One region of the Limosilactobacillus agrestimuris genome, then DNA from elsewhere that is predicted to be linked to it. Evidence: predicted binding sites of a transcription regulator. Region 1 holds the regulator's gene; each other region holds the start of a gene.
What was found. Region 1 encodes HrcA, which represses chaperone genes, less so after heat shock. Its sites were predicted from a motif close to TTAGCACTCNNNNNNNNNGAGTGCTAA; they were not measured.
Positions count from the first base shown of each region.

Region 1 (4,022 bases):
TGGTTGAAAAAGGATGAATTATCAACGACTGCCAATGAAGTTGTTTTAAAATATAATGGTTCAACTAAGGCCTTATATCATTTGACCTCTCAAGGGTATAAACCAACAAAAATGTTCTCAGTAAAATAAAGGAGGAAGGACTAGTGGAAGTTGTAAAAATCCACCATCCATTGCAAAAAGATTTAGTTCCTGCAGGACAAGTAGTTCTAGCAATGGGCTTCTTTGACGGTGTTCACCGGGGCCACCAGCAAGTAATTGAAACTGCCAAAGAAATTGCTAATAAAGAAGGCCTTCCTTTAGCTGTCTTAACTTACGATCACGCTCCTGGAATTGTTTATCGACAGTATCCCGGTGGTTTTAAATATTTGTCGACAACCACCCGAAAATTGTCCCTATTAAGACAGCTTGGTGTTGACTTAGTATATCTCGTTAGCTTTACTTCTGCTTTTGCTAGTCTTTCACCCCAGGAATTTGTTGACCAATATTTGATTGGCTTTCATGCCAATACAGTAGTAGCAGGCTTTGATCATACTTATGGTAAAGCAGCAGTTGCAACCATGGAAAAACTACCGGAGTATGCAAAGGGACGTTTTAATGTGGTGACTGTCCCTAAATTTACCGGTAAAGGTGAACAAAAGATTGGTTCAAGTAGTATTCGTAAGGCAATTGATAACGGTAATATCGGAGTAGCTAATCGGATGTTTGGATACCGATATATGACAACGGGGATTGTTGTGCATGGATTAGCGCGAGGGAGAACTTTAGGTTTTCCGACGATTAATGTTGAAACGCCAGAGGCTGAGCGTATTCCCGGAATTGGTGTATATACGGTTCAGGTAAAAATCGGCTCAAAGTGGTATGGCGGAATGGCAAGTGTTGGCCACAATATTACTTTTGGTGATCAGAATAAGCTTACAGTTGAAATTTTCCTCTTTGATTTTAGCCAAATGGTCTATGGGGAAGAGGTACAAGTACGTTGGCTTTATTACCAACGGGGTGAGATAAAGTTTAATGGTGCAGATGAATTGGTTGCTCAGATGAATCGTGATGAGCAAGTGTCACGCGAGTACCTTAAAAAGATGGCTACTAAAAAGTATTCTTTAATATAGAAAAATAGGGTTCCAAAATTCGGACATTTTCCCGAGCTTTGGAATCCTATTCTATTAATGGCGACTTGAACGGTGACCGCCGGTTTGATTAATCTTATGAACATAGCGTTTGAATTTTGTTCCACCATCAGAAACTAACCTAAAATGACGCATTTTAGCATTGAATGGACGGTTCGATAGGCGGATAGAAACCCAACGTCGTAGGATATCTGTCATTCCGTCAAGCTGCTTGAGCAGATGTTCGTCATTGCTTTTAACCGCTGCTTCACGAATGTCAGATTGAAGGCGACTAATTAAATTATTGTGGTAGTCTAAGAGCTCTTTAGTTAACGGAGCATTCCGGTAACTGTTAAAGAGCTTCTGGATAATTCGCATGGCATCTTCAGGACCACTTGGTTGAATATATCGTTGCTTTTTATGCTTCATTGAAAAACTCCTAAATTTTCATTTGACGTTTCTTGACTTTTACTAACCAGATTGGTATATTATACATGTGTTTAGCACTTAACCCTATAGAGTGCTAAAAGGGGAAGTGATAAAAATGCTAACACAGCGTCAAAATAAGATCCTGCAAGCGATTGTACGTCAATATACCTCAACCGGTCAACCTGTTGGTTCAAAACACTTAGCTGAGGAATTACCATTTAAGGTAAGCCCGGCTACGGTTCGTAACGAGATGAGTGTTCTTGAAGATAATGGCTTTGTTGCTAAGGAACATTCGTCTTCTGGGCGTGTTCCGTCAAAAAAGGGTTACCGTTATTATGTTGACCACTTGCTTAATTCAGAAGCAATTACTAACAATGATTTAGTGGTAATTCAAAACTCGTTAGGAACAAGTTTTCAAAAGATCGATGAGATCATTTCGCACTCGGCTGATATTTTATCCGATCTTACTTCCTACACTACTTTTACCTTGAAACCTGAACAAGCGGATGTCCGTTTAAGCGGGTTTCGGGTTGTCCCATTAGGTAATCGGAAAGTTGTTGCTATTCTGGTTACCGATAGTGGGGATGTTGAAAGTCAGGCATTTACGTTACCACGAAATTATGATACTGATGCACTTCAAGCAGTTATCCGAATGATTAATGATCAGTTAGTTGGGCAACCATTGGCTGATGTAATGAAGCGGTTGAACGATGATATTCCGCTGCGGGTAATGCATTATATGCAAAGTGCGGATGGCTTCTTGGATCTTTTTGATAGTGTCGTGTCAAGGGCAGCACGTGAACAATTCTTTGTTGGCGGCCGGTTAAACCTGTTAGATTTCTCAGAAAAACATGATGCTGTAGACCTGCAAACATTGTATAGTCTGCTCGATCATAATGATCAATTATCACACTTACTAGATTCAAACGTTTCTGGTGATAAGGTAAGCGTTAAGATTGGCTCTGAGATTTCTAAGGATAAGGCCTTGGATAACTATAGTTTGATCACGGCAACCTATGATGTTGACCAATATGGTAAGGGTATTATTGCGGTGCTAGGTCCTACACGAATGTCTTATTCACGGACAATCGGGTTGGTGAATGCATTTCGTCAGGAACTAGCCAAACGACTTTTGGACTTTTACCGTCACTATTACGATTCATAGGAGGCGAGTCGATTGGCAGAAGACAAAGCTGCAAAGCAAAGTAAGGATGAAAAGCAAGCATCTAAGAGTGCTGCTCCTGAAAAGAATGATAAACTTGATGCTAAAGAGTTACAAAGTCAAGTAACAAAATTAAAAGACCAAGTTAAAGATTTACAGCAACAATTAAGTGATAAGGATGATCAATACTTACGAGCTGAAGCAGAGATTCAAAATATGAATACTCACTTTAAAAAAGAACGTGCTCAGTTATTAAAGTATGATGGTCAAGATTTAGCAAAATCTGTTTTACCAGTTTTAGATAACCTTAAGCGGGCGTTGACAATTGAAGTTCATGATAAAAATGGTCAACAGCTAAAGAAGGGGATCCAAATGGTTCACGATCACTTGATTAGTGCGTTAAAGGATCATGGAATTACGGAGATTGAGGCTGACGGTAAGCCGTTTGATCCGACCCTCCACCAGGCAGTGCAAACTGTTCCGGTTGAAGGTGATCAGAAGGCTGAAACAGTAGTTAAAGTACTGCAGGCCGGCTATCAATTAAAGGACCGGGTTCTTCGTCCCGCAATGGTTGTAGTTGCACAATAAAAATAAGAGAGGGAATAAACAATGGCAAGTAACAAGATTATTGGTATTGATTTAGGTACTACTAACTCCGCCGTTGCCGTTATGGAAGGTAACGAGCCAAAGATTATTACAAATCCGGAAGGTAGTCGGACAACTCCATCTGTTGTCTCATTTAAGAATGGTGAAACTCAAGTTGGTGAAGTTGCAAAGCGTCAAGCGATTACTAACCCTAACACCATTTCATCAATCAAGAGTCACATGGGTGAAGCAGGATACACCGTTGAAGTTGACGGTAAGAAGTACACTCCACAAGAAATTTCTGCAATGATTCTTCAATACTTAAAGAAGTATGCTGAAGATTACATCGGTGATACTGTTGATAAGGCAGTTATTACTGTTCCTGCATACTTCAATGATGCCCAACGTCAAGCAACTAAGGATGCTGGTAAGATCGCTGGCTTGGATGTTAAGCGGATTATTAACGAACCAACTGCTTCATCATTAGCTTATGGTCTTGATAAGAAGGACAAGGATGAAAAGATCCTTGTTTATGACCTTGGTGGTGGTACTTTTGATGTTTCCATCCTTGAATTAGGTGACGGTGTCTTCCAAGTACTTTCAACTAATGGTGATACTCACCTTGGTGGTGATGACTTCGATAAGAAGATCATGGATTGGTTAATCGAAGGCTTTAAGGAAGAAAATGGTGTTGACTTATCTAAGGACAAGATGGCTCTTCAACGTTTGAAGGATGCTGC
Region 1 covers NZ_CALPCW010000003.1:83,001-87,022, forward strand. Annotated here, with positions in the region: gene truB (tRNA pseudouridine(55) synthase TruB) at 1-129, shown strand, start outside; gene ribF (riboflavin biosynthesis protein RibF) at 144-1,109, shown strand; gene NFR46_RS03205 (hypothetical protein) at 1,164-1,535, opposite strand; gene hrcA (heat-inducible transcriptional repressor HrcA) at 1,651-2,700, shown strand; gene grpE (nucleotide exchange factor GrpE) at 2,713-3,285, shown strand; gene dnaK (molecular chaperone DnaK) at 3,307-4,022, shown strand, end outside.

Region 2 (4,022 bases), on a different contig from region 1:
GATAGCCTTAGCAGCACCACTTGAGTGAGGAATAGTGTTAACAGCAGCAGCACGGTTGTTACGGAACTTCTTACCACGTGGTTGGTCAAGAACAGCTTGGCTACCAGTGTAAGCGTGAACAGTAGTCATAGTACCAACCTTGATACCAAAGTTCTTATTCAACCAGTATGCCATTGGTGCAAGGCAACTAGTGGTGCATGAACCAGCTGAAACGATCTTGTCGTCAGCCTTCAAAGTATCCAAGTTAACACCAGGAACAACGGTTGGAATGTTACCAGCAGGTGCAGAAATAAGAACACGCTTTGCGCCGGCATCCAAGTGAGCTTGCGACTTTTCTGCAGAAGTGTAGAAACCAGTACATTCAAGGACAAAGTCAACACCGTCGTTCTTTACCCAAGGAATGTTACGTGCGTCACGTTCTGCGTATACAGGGTATTCCTTACCATCAACAACGATACCCTTGTCAGTTGATGAAACTTCGCCATCAAAACGACCTTGGGTTGAGTCGTACTTAAGTAAGTAAGCCAACATTTCTGGTGAAGTCAAGTCGTTAATAGCAACAACTTCGATGTCATCAGTGTTGAGTTCGTGAATACGACGGAATGCCAAACGACCAATACGGCCGAAACCATTAATACCAATCTTTACAGTCATACTGCAATTTCCTCCTTTAGGAAAACATAATTAGTGTCTTTGCTAACTCAATCACATTTACTTAATATCAACTGTAATTAAGTAATACCAAGTATTTATCTAAAATCATGACTTAGCAATTACAACCTTACGGTATTAATAATACTCACAATTCACTAACTTGTCTATTCAATTAGACCGAAAAGTTTGATTTTTCTTGTGAAAACGTTATCATTTTAAAAATTTTAAATTTATTGTTGCAATTATGTTTGAAGTAAGATAATATAATATTTGTTGACGCGCCCTTAGTGTAATGGATCGCACGTGAGATTCCGGTTCTCGAGATCCGAGTTCGACTCTCGGGGGGCGCATTTTTTATGGTGTTTGATTTTGATTACATATTTCACCTAATAAAAAGAACCGTTGCTTATAAGCAACGGTTCTTTTTATATTCAATTGTTTATATTAAAGTAAAAAAGGTTGGTAAAAATTACTCTTACCAACCTTTTTACTTTATAAAGCTAAATTACTTTTCTTCAGCTGGCTTTTCCTTAGCCCACTTACGAATAGCTTCAATCTTTTTTTCCTTTAATGCTCGCTTGTACTTAGGAGCAATTGGCCGACGACCTTGAACGCCGTATGGGTGTGCTTTACGCATAGCAAATGCCTCCTTAATATATTAAACGTAAAATAATTAACGCTCCAATTATACCGGGCACGGTCTTAAAAAGCAACCCTTCTAAAGAATCCCTAACCATTCGATCCCACTATGACAATGATTAACAGCTAAAATATTTTTCTTAAACGTACCTAGACCAATTAAATGTAATCGCCTTAAAAATCCAATAATATAAATAGCTTGTAAAGCATACCAATATGAGGTATTATATAGTCGTAATCAAGAAGGAGCTAATTAAAGAGCTCACTAATATTAAAAAGAGGTAATTTATTATGACTAAAGATATGTTCGAAGCATTCGTTAAATTCAATAATACTGACTGGACAGTTCTTGATAAAGAATCAGCTGCCACTGAATTGGCTTTAATTGCTAAAAACCTTCACTAATAATCAACAATAATTATGGTTAATTATTTTATCTCCCTCTATTAATAATTAATCAACCATTACTATTCTAAATTGATTAAGAATAAAGAAGTTACTAACTAATACTTTAAGTATCTAGTTAGTAACTTCTTTTAATTAAAGCTCCTAGTTATTTTACCGCAAAAAAGGCTAATTATTTTATAGCAAAACATTTGACCTTTTTTGACCAAACGAGTATAGTATTCACATAAGTTAGCAAATAAGACTAACAAGTGCTAAAAATAAGGGAGGCCAATTTACTATGAATTTAGTTCCAACTGTCATTGAACAATCATCTCGTGGTGAACGTGCATATGACATTTACTCACGGCTTCTAAAGGATCGGATCATTATGTTATCTGGTCCAATCGAAGACGACATGGCTAATTCAATCGTTGCGCAATTGCTTTTCTTGGATGCGCAAGACTCTACTAAAGATATTTACCTTTACATTAATTCTCCAGGTGGTGTAGTTACCTCTGGAATGGCAATTTACGATACCATGAACTTTATCAAGTCTGATGTCCAAACTATTGTTATCGGAATGGCTGCTTCAATGGCTAGTGTCTTGGTATCATCTGGTGCTAAGGGTAAGCGTTTTGGTTTGCCACACTCACAAGTCTTGATTCACCAACCATCCGGTGGTGCTCAAGGTCAACAAACTGAAATTGAAATTGCTGCTACTGAAATCTTGAAGACCCGGAAGATGATTAATGAAATTCTGGCCAAAAATTCAGGGCAACCGATAGAAAAAATTAACCGTGATACCGAACGTGATCACTACTTAACCGCTCAAGAAGCTGTTGACTATGGTCTACTTGATGGAATCATGGAAAATAATTCTAAGTTAAAGTAATTTAGTAACTAAGTTAAAAAAAAGAGACCGGAAAAATTCCGGTCTCTTTTTATTTAGTTGCAATTTGACCACGTAACTCATCAGCATAGGCATTTAATTTCCGCAATCTGTGATTTACTCCGGACTTGGAAATTGGACCACCAGGAACTAATTCACCAAGCTCTTTTAAACTAACTTCTTGGTGCGCTAATCTTGTTTCCGCAATTTCCCGTAATTTATCTGGCAAACTTTCCAAACCAACTCGGGCCTCAATCAATTTAATATTCTCAATTTGTCTGGTTGAAGCATTGGCAATCTTATTCATATTGGCATTTTCACAATTAACCAAGCGATTGACTGAATTACGCATGTCACGAACAATCCGAATATTTTCAAATTGGAGCATTGAATTTGTTGCGCCAATCAGTGACATAAAATTAGCAATCTTTTCGGCTTCCTTAAGATAAACGATATATCCACTCCGTCGAGCTGTTGTTTGCGCATTTAGGCCAAACTGATTCATCATTTGTGCAATAATCTCATTATGTTCTTCGTATAAAGAATAAATCTCAAGATGATAACGGGAAGTTTCAGGATTATTCACCGATCCACCGGCTAAAAATGCACCACGTAAGTATGAGCGAACCATCCACTCATCCTTTAATAATTCTACGGGAACCTGCTCTTTTATCTGCATTCCCTGCAAAATCTTTAAGTCATCAAGAACCCGTTCTGCCGAATAACGCAACCGAACAATATATTGATTGTTCTTTTTCAGTTTCATTTTACGACGAACAACAATCTCACTTTCAACGTGGTAAAAGTCTTTCAGCAAAGAATAAATCCGGCGAGCGATTGCTGGATTTTCAGTCTGAATATTTAGTACTAGGTGGTGGTTACTAATTCCGATTGAACCATTCATCCTGATGAGGGCCATTAATTCGGCCTTGGCATTATCACGGTGAACCTTAATCGCTGTTAGCTCTTTTTTAACATCACTAGCATAGGACAAGGTTAAACACCTCCTAATCGTGAACTTCATGGAGGCGATTCATTAATTCATTAACAACCTTATCACGGTCATGAAATGCTCCATTATCCTTTAGCTGCAAGAAATTAGAACTAATTACCCGACATCCCTGCTTACGTAAGCCTTGGAAATCATGGCCAACAGGCTGGGAAATTTCATTCCATTCTTTAAAATCAATATAATTGTCAGGAACTGGTTCAATATTTACCAAAACAGTATTAATAAAGTTTTTACCAAGATGTCGGTTCAAGACACGAACATGATCGGCATCAGTAAAGTGGTCGGTTTCACCCTTTTGCGTCATGATATTACAGATATAGACAACTTCAGCTTTACTTTCACAAACGGCCTTAGCAACATCATGAATCATCAAATTAGGGAGAATACTGGTGAACAGGCTTCCTGGTCCCAAGACAATTTGATCCGCATTTTCAATTGCCT
Region 2 covers NZ_CALPCW010000005.1:65,734-69,755, reverse strand. Annotated here, with positions in the region: gene gap (type I glyceraldehyde-3-phosphate dehydrogenase) at 1-654, opposite strand, end outside; gene NFR46_RS09395 (hypothetical protein) at 1,160-1,291, opposite strand; gene clpP (ATP-dependent Clp endopeptidase proteolytic subunit ClpP) at 1,979-2,572, shown strand; gene whiA (DNA-binding protein WhiA) at 2,622-3,563, opposite strand; gene NFR46_RS04845 (gluconeogenesis factor YvcK family protein) at 3,577-4,022, opposite strand, start outside.
Region 2: a site for HrcA is predicted at 1,930-1,956, ahead of clpP (ATP-dependent Clp endopeptidase proteolytic subunit ClpP). Genes of this name have one in related genera too.

Region 3 (4,022 bases), on a different contig from region 1:
TGATCCTGGGCTAAGTAACCGATAGTAAGATCCTTGCTTTTAGCAATTGTTCCTTCGTCCGGACTAGTTATTCCTGCGATCATTTTTAACAGGGTCGTTTTCCCGGCCCCATTTCGACCAACAAGGGCAGTTCGCCCGTGTTCTTGAATTTGTAAGTTGACGTCGTGAAAAAGGACGTCAGCGCCAAAGCGACGCATGACATTATTGGCTTGCAAAAGAATCATTTTTTTGTTTACCTCGTTCTTAAAAATTATACTCTTCTATTATACGCTGGTTAATCCTGATTTCACAAAGGTCAAGAGATAGATAACGTTCAGCACCGCTCAAACGAAAAAAGTTTTAAAAAGAATTTTGTTTAAGTGTTCACAATTAAAGAGTTTATTGCTAGAATAATAGGAGAATTGAATTTCACAAGCTGACAAAATTGAGCCAAGAATATAAGCTCACTAATGTTAAATAAAACTAAAATTGCAGGAGGAATAGTAGAAAATGGCTACTAAGAAAATCCCTAAGGCAACGGCAAAGCGATTACCAATTTATTACCGTTACCTTAGTGTATTATTAAGTGCAAATAAGCGGCGTGTTTCATCAACTGAACTTTCTGAAGCAGTTCAGGTTGACTCTGCCACAATTCGTCGTGACTTTTCATACTTTGGTGAATTGGGGAAGCGGGGTTACGGTTATGATGTTGAAAGCCTGCTGAACTTCTTTAAGGGAATTTTGAACCAGGATACTCTAACTAATGTTGCCCTTGTTGGGGTTGGTTCATTAGGAAGTGCCCTCCTTAATTACAACTTCCACCAAGATACTAACTTGCGGATTAGTGCAGCATTTGATACTAAGCCTGAATTAGCTAACACCGTTAAGAGCGGGATTCCAATCTATCCAGCTAGTGAAATGCAAAAGCAGATTAAGGAACAACAAATTGATGCCGTAATCCTTACTGTTCCAAGTTCAACTTCCCAAAAGGTTGCGGATCAGTTAGTTAGCGTTGGCGTTAAGGGAATTTTGAACTTTACTCCGGTTCGTCTTTCTGTTCCGAAGAATGTTCAAGTTCAGAACATTGATTTAACAAACGAACTCCAAACCCTGATCTACTTTATTAAGAACTACGCTGAAAACAATCAGGATAAAGAAGAAAAGTAAATTAAACTAATTTCCGCGATTAGACTTTATAAGTTCAGAGACTATTAGTAATAGTTTGAGGTCGAGAAAAAACATTTTGTTTTTTCTCGGCTTCTTTTTATTTATCCACTTACCAAACATATTTGTTGCAATCGGTCACAGAAATGTTATAGTAGAAAATGTAATTAGCACTTGGAATGTGAGAGTGCTAATTTTTAACTATGAGATTTATCAATTTGGAGGGATTAACGTGTTAAAACCATTAGGAGATCGTGTTCTTCTCAAAGCAGAAACAGAAGAAGAAAAGACTGTCGGTGGCATTGTTCTTGCTTCAAACGTTAAGGAAAAGCCAACAACCGGTAAGGTAATTGCTGTAGGTGCTGGTCGGACTTTAGATAATGGTGAGAAGCTTGCACCAGCTGTTAAGGAAGGCGATCGGGTCCTCTTTGATAAGTATGCTGGAAATGAAGTTGAATATGACGGTGAAAAGTACCTCGTTGTTCATGAAAAGGATCTTGTAGCTATCGTTGAATAGTTAACGAGACTTTGGTAATGATAGTATTGATTTTAAATTTGAGGTGAATAAAATATGGCAAAAGAAATTAAGTTTTCCGAAGACGCACGGAGTGCAATGCTTAGCGGTGTTGATAAGTTAGCTGATACAGTTAAGACCACTATGGGACCAAAGGGACGTAACGTTGTCCTTGAACAAAGCTATGGTAACCCAACCATTACTAACGATGGTGTTACAATCGCTAAGAGCATTGAATTGGAAAACCCATTCGAAAACATGGGTGCTAAGTTAGTTTCAGAAGTTGCTTCTAAGACTAATGACATTGCTGGTGACGGTACTACTACTGCTACTGTTTTGACCCAAGCAATTGTTAATGCCGGAATGAAGAACGTTACTTCTGGTGCTAACCCAGTTGGTATTCGTCGCGGGATTGATAAGGCCACTGAAGCTGCTGTTGAAGCATTAAAGAAGATGTCACACGAAGTTAAGACTAAGGATGACATTGCACAAATTGCTTCAATTTCAGCTGCTAACCCAGAAGTTGGTAAGTTGATTGCCGACGCAATGGAAAAGGTTGGTAACGATGGTGTTATTACTATCGAAGACTCCCGTGGTGTTGAAACCAGCGTTGACGTTGTTGAAGGGATGAGCTTCGATCGTGGTTACATGTCACAATACATGGTAACTGATAACGACAAGATGGAAGCTGACCTTGACAACCCATACATTTTGATTACTGATAAGAAGATTAGTAACATCCAAGACATTTTGCCATTACTTCAATCAGTTGTTCAAGAAGGCCGTTCACTCTTAATCATCGCTGATGACATTACTGGTGAAGCATTGCCAACTCTTGTTTTGAACAAGATTCGTGGTACCTTCAACGTTGTTGCTGTTAAGGCACCTGGCTTTGGTGACCGGCGGAAGGCTCAATTACAAGATATCGCTGTATTAACTGGTGGTACTGTAATTTCTGATGACTTAGGAATGAGCTTGAAGGACGCTACTGTTGATCAACTTGGCCAAGCTAACAAGGTAACGGTTACCAAGGATAACACCACCATTGTTGATGGTAAGGGATCCAAGGAAGCTATTGCTGAACGGGTTGACCAAATCAAGCAAGCTATCAGTAAGGCAACTTCTGACTTCGATAAGGAAAAGCTTCAAGAACGTCTTGCAAAGCTTTCCGGTGGTGTTGCAGTTGTTAAGGTTGGTGCCGCAACTGAAACCGAACTGAAGGAAAAGAAGTACCGGATTGAAGATGCCTTGAATGCTACCCGTGCCGCTGTTCAAGAAGGATTCGTCCCTGGTGGTGGTACTGCCCTCGTAAACGTTCTTCCAGCATTGGATGAAATTAAGGCAACCGGTGACGAAGCTACTGGTGTTAACATTGTTAAGAACGCTTTGGAAGCACCTGTTCGTCAAATCGCTGAAAACGCCGGTGTTGAAGGCTCAGTCATTGTTAACCAATTGAAGAGCGAAAAGCCAGGAATTGGTTACAATGCTGCTGACGGTAAGTTTGAAGATATGGTTAAGGCCGGAATTGTTGACCCAACTAAGGTTACCCGTTCTGCTCTTCAAAACGCCGCATCTGTATCTGCATTGTTATTAACTACTGAAGCAGTAGTTGCTGATAAGCCAGAGCCAAATGCTAACCAAAATTCAGCACCTCAACCGGGAGCCGGAATGGGTGGAATGATGTAATCTCATCCCGCTAAAATAATAAAATTAATAGAATAGCAGTAGTTAATATTGTAGAACCAAAAATATTAACTACTGCTTTTTAGCTTTAACTATTTTTTGCTAGTATTTATTAGAAGATAAGGGAAAAATAGTTTTATTTTATTTAAAATAGTTTATAATACGTTTGAACTTATATATTGGGAGGGTAAAACAAATGTCTAAAAATAATCAACATGAATATTTAAAACGCATGCAAAAACAACGACAACGATTTGGCTTACGAAAGCTTTCTGTTGGCGTTGCATCTGTTTTACTAGGAACTACTTTTATCATTGGGGGAGGTACAGTAGCGCACGCTGATGAAGCAACAACTTCAGCACCAGTTCCTGACAGTAATACCAATAATGAAGATGGTGGTAAGTTGGCTAATAGTCAACAGGTAACGTTGAAGAGTAACACTACCTCTCCAGATGATACTTTGGCATCTTCCACTAAAAACGAAAAAGTTACACCAACGACTCCTGAAGCTTCACAATCAACTGCTATAGAGGGCGTTCCTATAGTCTCTTCACTGGAAAGTATTACGACAGCATCAGAAACCGAACAGCCAACTTCCACTTCTAAGTCAAATGAAAAGACCGGTAATAGTCTACAAATCACCTTACAATCTGCGCCTACAAAAAACGCTGATGTAAGTGAA
Region 3 covers NZ_CALPCW010000005.1:27,689-31,710, forward strand. Annotated here, with positions in the region: gene NFR46_RS04705 (ABC-F family ATP-binding cassette domain-containing protein) at 1-224, opposite strand, end outside; gene NFR46_RS04710 (redox-sensing transcriptional repressor Rex) at 490-1,146, shown strand; gene groES (co-chaperone GroES) at 1,376-1,660, shown strand; gene groL (chaperonin GroEL) at 1,715-3,343, shown strand; gene NFR46_RS04725 (YSIRK-type signal peptide-containing protein) at 3,537-4,022, shown strand, end outside.
Region 3: a site for HrcA is predicted at 1,311-1,337, ahead of groES (co-chaperone GroES). Genes of this name have one in related genera too.

Region 4 (4,022 bases), on a different contig from region 1:
CCAGATTTTCTCCAGTATCAATATTTGTGTAGTAGACCCAAATTGGGTTTCCTGTTTTGAACTTATCTTCCATCCTTTTCACCCCGTCAACTATATTTACTCTTTATTATAGCATTGATAAGGTGAAACCTCTGTGATGAACAAGTTAACAAAATATAAAGTTCGGGAGAAATAATAATGGATAAAAAAGACGTCCAAGAATAGCTGAATAACCGATCTTGGACGCCTTTCATCAATAATTTAAATGTTATTTATCTGCCTTTGGTGCAGCAATAACGGTAATGTTACCATCTTTATCCAATTGTGCAGCGAGTTCGTGAGCATCATTATGATCAAGAACATAATCAGCAATTCGATCTTCGATTTGTTCTTGAATTACTCGACGGAGTGGACGAGCACCCATCTTCGGGTCATAACCCAAATCAACTAACTTTTTATCAACATCTTCTGGAACAGCAATTGATAAGTCACGATCAGCTAACATCTTATTAACGTCAGAAATCATCAGATTAACGATCTTCATTAAGTCATCCTTACTCAAAGCGTTGAATTGGACGATATCGTCAAACCGATTTAAGAATTCTGGCTTAAAGTAGTTTGTTAGCTTATCAATGATTGAATGAGTACTGCCATTTGATTCAGCACCAAAACCAACACTTGCTTGGGCGTCACCGGTACCGGCATTTGAAGTCATGATAATAATTGTATCCTTGAAACTAACTGTCCGTCCTTGTGAATCAGTTAATCGACCATCGTCAAGAATTTGCAGGAACATGTGCATTACATCTGGGTGAGCTTTTTCAACTTCATCTAGCAGGATCAAACTGTATGGGTGACGCCGAACTTGTTCAGTTAATTGTCCTGCTTCTTCATAACCAACGTAACCTGGAGCAGCACCGATTAGCTTTGAAGTAGATGTCTTGTCCATGTATTCTGACATGTCAAACCGGATCATGGCATCCTTAGAACCAAACAGTTGTTGGGCAAGTTGCTTAGCCGTTTCAGTCTTACCGACACCAGTAGGGCCAACAAAGAGGAAGCTGCCGATTGGTCGACCAGACTTGTTCAACCCAATCCGGTTCCGCCGAATTGCCCGAGCAATCTTATCAACGGCTTCCTTTTGACCAATAACGTGTTCGTCAAGCTTCTTATCAAGATCCCGAAGTTGGTTCTCTTCTTGTTCTTGTAGGTCGCCAACAGGGATGTTTGTCTTTTCTTCGACAATTTCTTGCATGTCCTTGACGGTTACCGTTGCGGAATCTTCAGTGTGGTTTTCTTCAGCTTCCTTCTTGGCCTTTTCAAGCTTACTTACTTGATCACGGTAGAAGGCAGCCTTTTCATAATCTTGATTATCTGCAGCTTGTTGTTTGTGGGCTTCTGCAGTGTGGATTTCGTTTTCAATGGCGTTCGGATCAACGTTCTTTAACGTTAAGTTCTTCCGCGACCCAGCTTCATCCATTAGGTCAATTGCCTTGTCAGGAAGGAACCGTTCTTGGATGTACCGATCGGAAAGCTTTGCAGCAGCAACAATTGCATCATCGGTGTACTTAACATGGTGGTAATCTTGGTAGCGTCCCTTAATTCCGTTAAGAATCCGAATCGTTTCTTCAACTGATGGTTCATTAACTTCCACTGGTTGGAACCGCCGTGCAAGAGCAGCGTCTTTTTCGATCTTTCGGTATTCGTTTAAGGTTGTTGCACCAAGAAGTTGGAAATCACCACGGGCAAGTGCTGGCTTTAAGACGTTTCCGGCATCCATGCCGCCTTCAGCATTACCTGCTCCCATGATTTCGTGAATTTCATCGATGAAGAGGATGATATTCTTGTTCTTCCGTACTTCTTCCATTAATTGTTGCATCCGCTTTTCAAATTGTCCGCGAATTCCGGTTCCTTGGACTAGAGAAACAACATCAAGACGGATGATTTCCTTATTAGCAAGTTTTTCTGGCACCTCACCAGAAACAATAGCAGTTGCTAATCCTTCAACAACGGCAGTCTTACCAACACCGGCTTCACCAATTAAAACTGGGTTGTTCTTTGTCCGCCGGTTAAGAATTTCGATTACTCGCTTAATTTCGCTATCACGACCAATTACTGGATCAATCTTTCCTTGACGCGCAAGATCAGTTAAATTGATCCCATATTGACCAAGAATTCCCTTGCCGCGGCCCCCATTACCGCCTTGTCGCTGGTTCTGACCATTAAAGGCTGCACCATTGCCAGCAGCTTGCTGACTTTGCATATTGTTCAGAGCGTTCATGAAGTCTTCGAGGCTTCCAAAACCGAAATTATTCATTCCGTTACCTCCATTCATCATATTTGTTTGCATATTTTGTAACTTTTGATAACAATTTTGACATAAATCGAGTTGAACCCGTTGACCATTAAGGTTCATTTGTAAATGGATCGTTGCAGGGTTTTGATGACAATTTTGACAAAGCATCGCGACAAAAAACCTCCTTATTACTAACAGATCCGGATATTGAAGAAAGGTTAATAAAAGTTTGACCTTTCTTGACTATTGGTTTTAATTATACTTACTTTTTGTTTGACTGCAAGTTAAATGAATTGTTTTAAAGAATAATTAGTTAAACTTTCTATTAAATTTTAGCACTCTTATAAGATGAATGCTAAAATAAGGATGGTGAAAAAGTCAGATATCATTTAATGAGGTGGTTAAATGACAGAAAGAGATTATCAACAAGAACTTGAAGATTTACGTTCAGGAAAAATTAACCAATTTGATGTTACTCCTGAAGAATTTCAGCTGTTTCAGCCAGTTTTTCATGCTTATCAATATCGAACGCAAATTGAAGCGGAGGCTCATCGTGGGGGAACGCTTACATATCGATTAAAAAAGCGATAATCAATCGTTGAGAGAACTTGTAATTAAGGTTTACAATTGCTAAAATAATAACAATGAAATTATCAGGGCGTAGCTACTGACAATTTGTTAATATGCTCGAAGGAGAATGATTAATTATGGAAAAACGTGATTTTACAATTACATCTGAAACAGGTATTCACGCTCGTCCAGCAACTATCCTGGTTCAAGCAGCTTCTAAGTACAATTCTGATGTTACCCTTTCATACGAAGGTAAGAGTGTTAACTTGAAGTCCATCATGGGTGTTATGTCACTTGGTGTTGGTCAAAATGCTTCAGTTACTATTACTGCTAAGGGTGACGACGAAAAGGAAGCTTTGGATGCCGTTGCTGAAACAATGAAGAAGGAAGGCTTAACAGACTAATGTCTGCACTCTTAAATGGTTTAGCGGCGAGCAATGGTATTTCGATTGCTCCTGCTTATCTATTAGTGGGACCGGATTTATCTGTTAACCAACAATATTCAGTCAATGAGAATCATGAGGTCAAACGGCTTCATGATTCTTTTGCTTTAACGCTGAATGAAGTACAAGCAATTCACCAGCATGCTCATGCAACATTGGGAAAAAGGGCAGCGGCAGTTGTCGATGACCAGCTGGCAATTTTAAAAGATCGGTCCCTTCATGCTGAAATAATTGAAAAAATTAATCAAGAACACCTTACTGCAGAATGGGCGATTAAAAAGACTGCAAATGATCGTCTTAAGGTACTTGAGAAGATGAATGATAATGATTATCTATCATCACGGGCGACAGCAATTAAGGATGTTACTAAAAGGATTCTTAGTCATTTGATGGGAGTTAAACTTCCTGATCCAACCCAACTAGATCATCGGGCAATTTTTGTTGCTCAAAATATTACTCCAACCGATACTGCTCAGTTTGATCGTCGCTTTGTTGCTGGGTTAGTAACTGATGAAGGTGGACGGACATCTCACTTTACCATTATGAGTAAGACACTGGCACTTCCTGCAGTTGTTGGTACTCAAAATGCAACTGAAGTAATTAATGATGGTGATTTACTGATCGTTGATGGGATTCACGGTAAGGTTATTGTTCGACCGTCAACAGAAGAAGTTGATCATTACCAACGACTTGCTGCCCAGTTTACGCGTGAACAACATGAATGGGGCGCACTA
Region 4 covers NZ_CALPCW010000009.1:79,256-83,277, forward strand. Annotated here, with positions in the region: gene NFR46_RS06755 (MucBP domain-containing protein) at 1-73, opposite strand, end outside; gene NFR46_RS06760 (ATP-dependent Clp protease ATP-binding subunit) at 248-2,443, opposite strand; gene NFR46_RS06765 (hypothetical protein) at 2,681-2,866, shown strand; gene NFR46_RS06770 (phosphocarrier protein HPr) at 2,983-3,249, shown strand; gene ptsP (phosphoenolpyruvate--protein phosphotransferase) at 3,249-4,022, shown strand, end outside.
Region 4: a site for HrcA is predicted at 2,608-2,634, ahead of NFR46_RS06760 (ATP-dependent Clp protease ATP-binding subunit). Genes of this name have one in related genera too.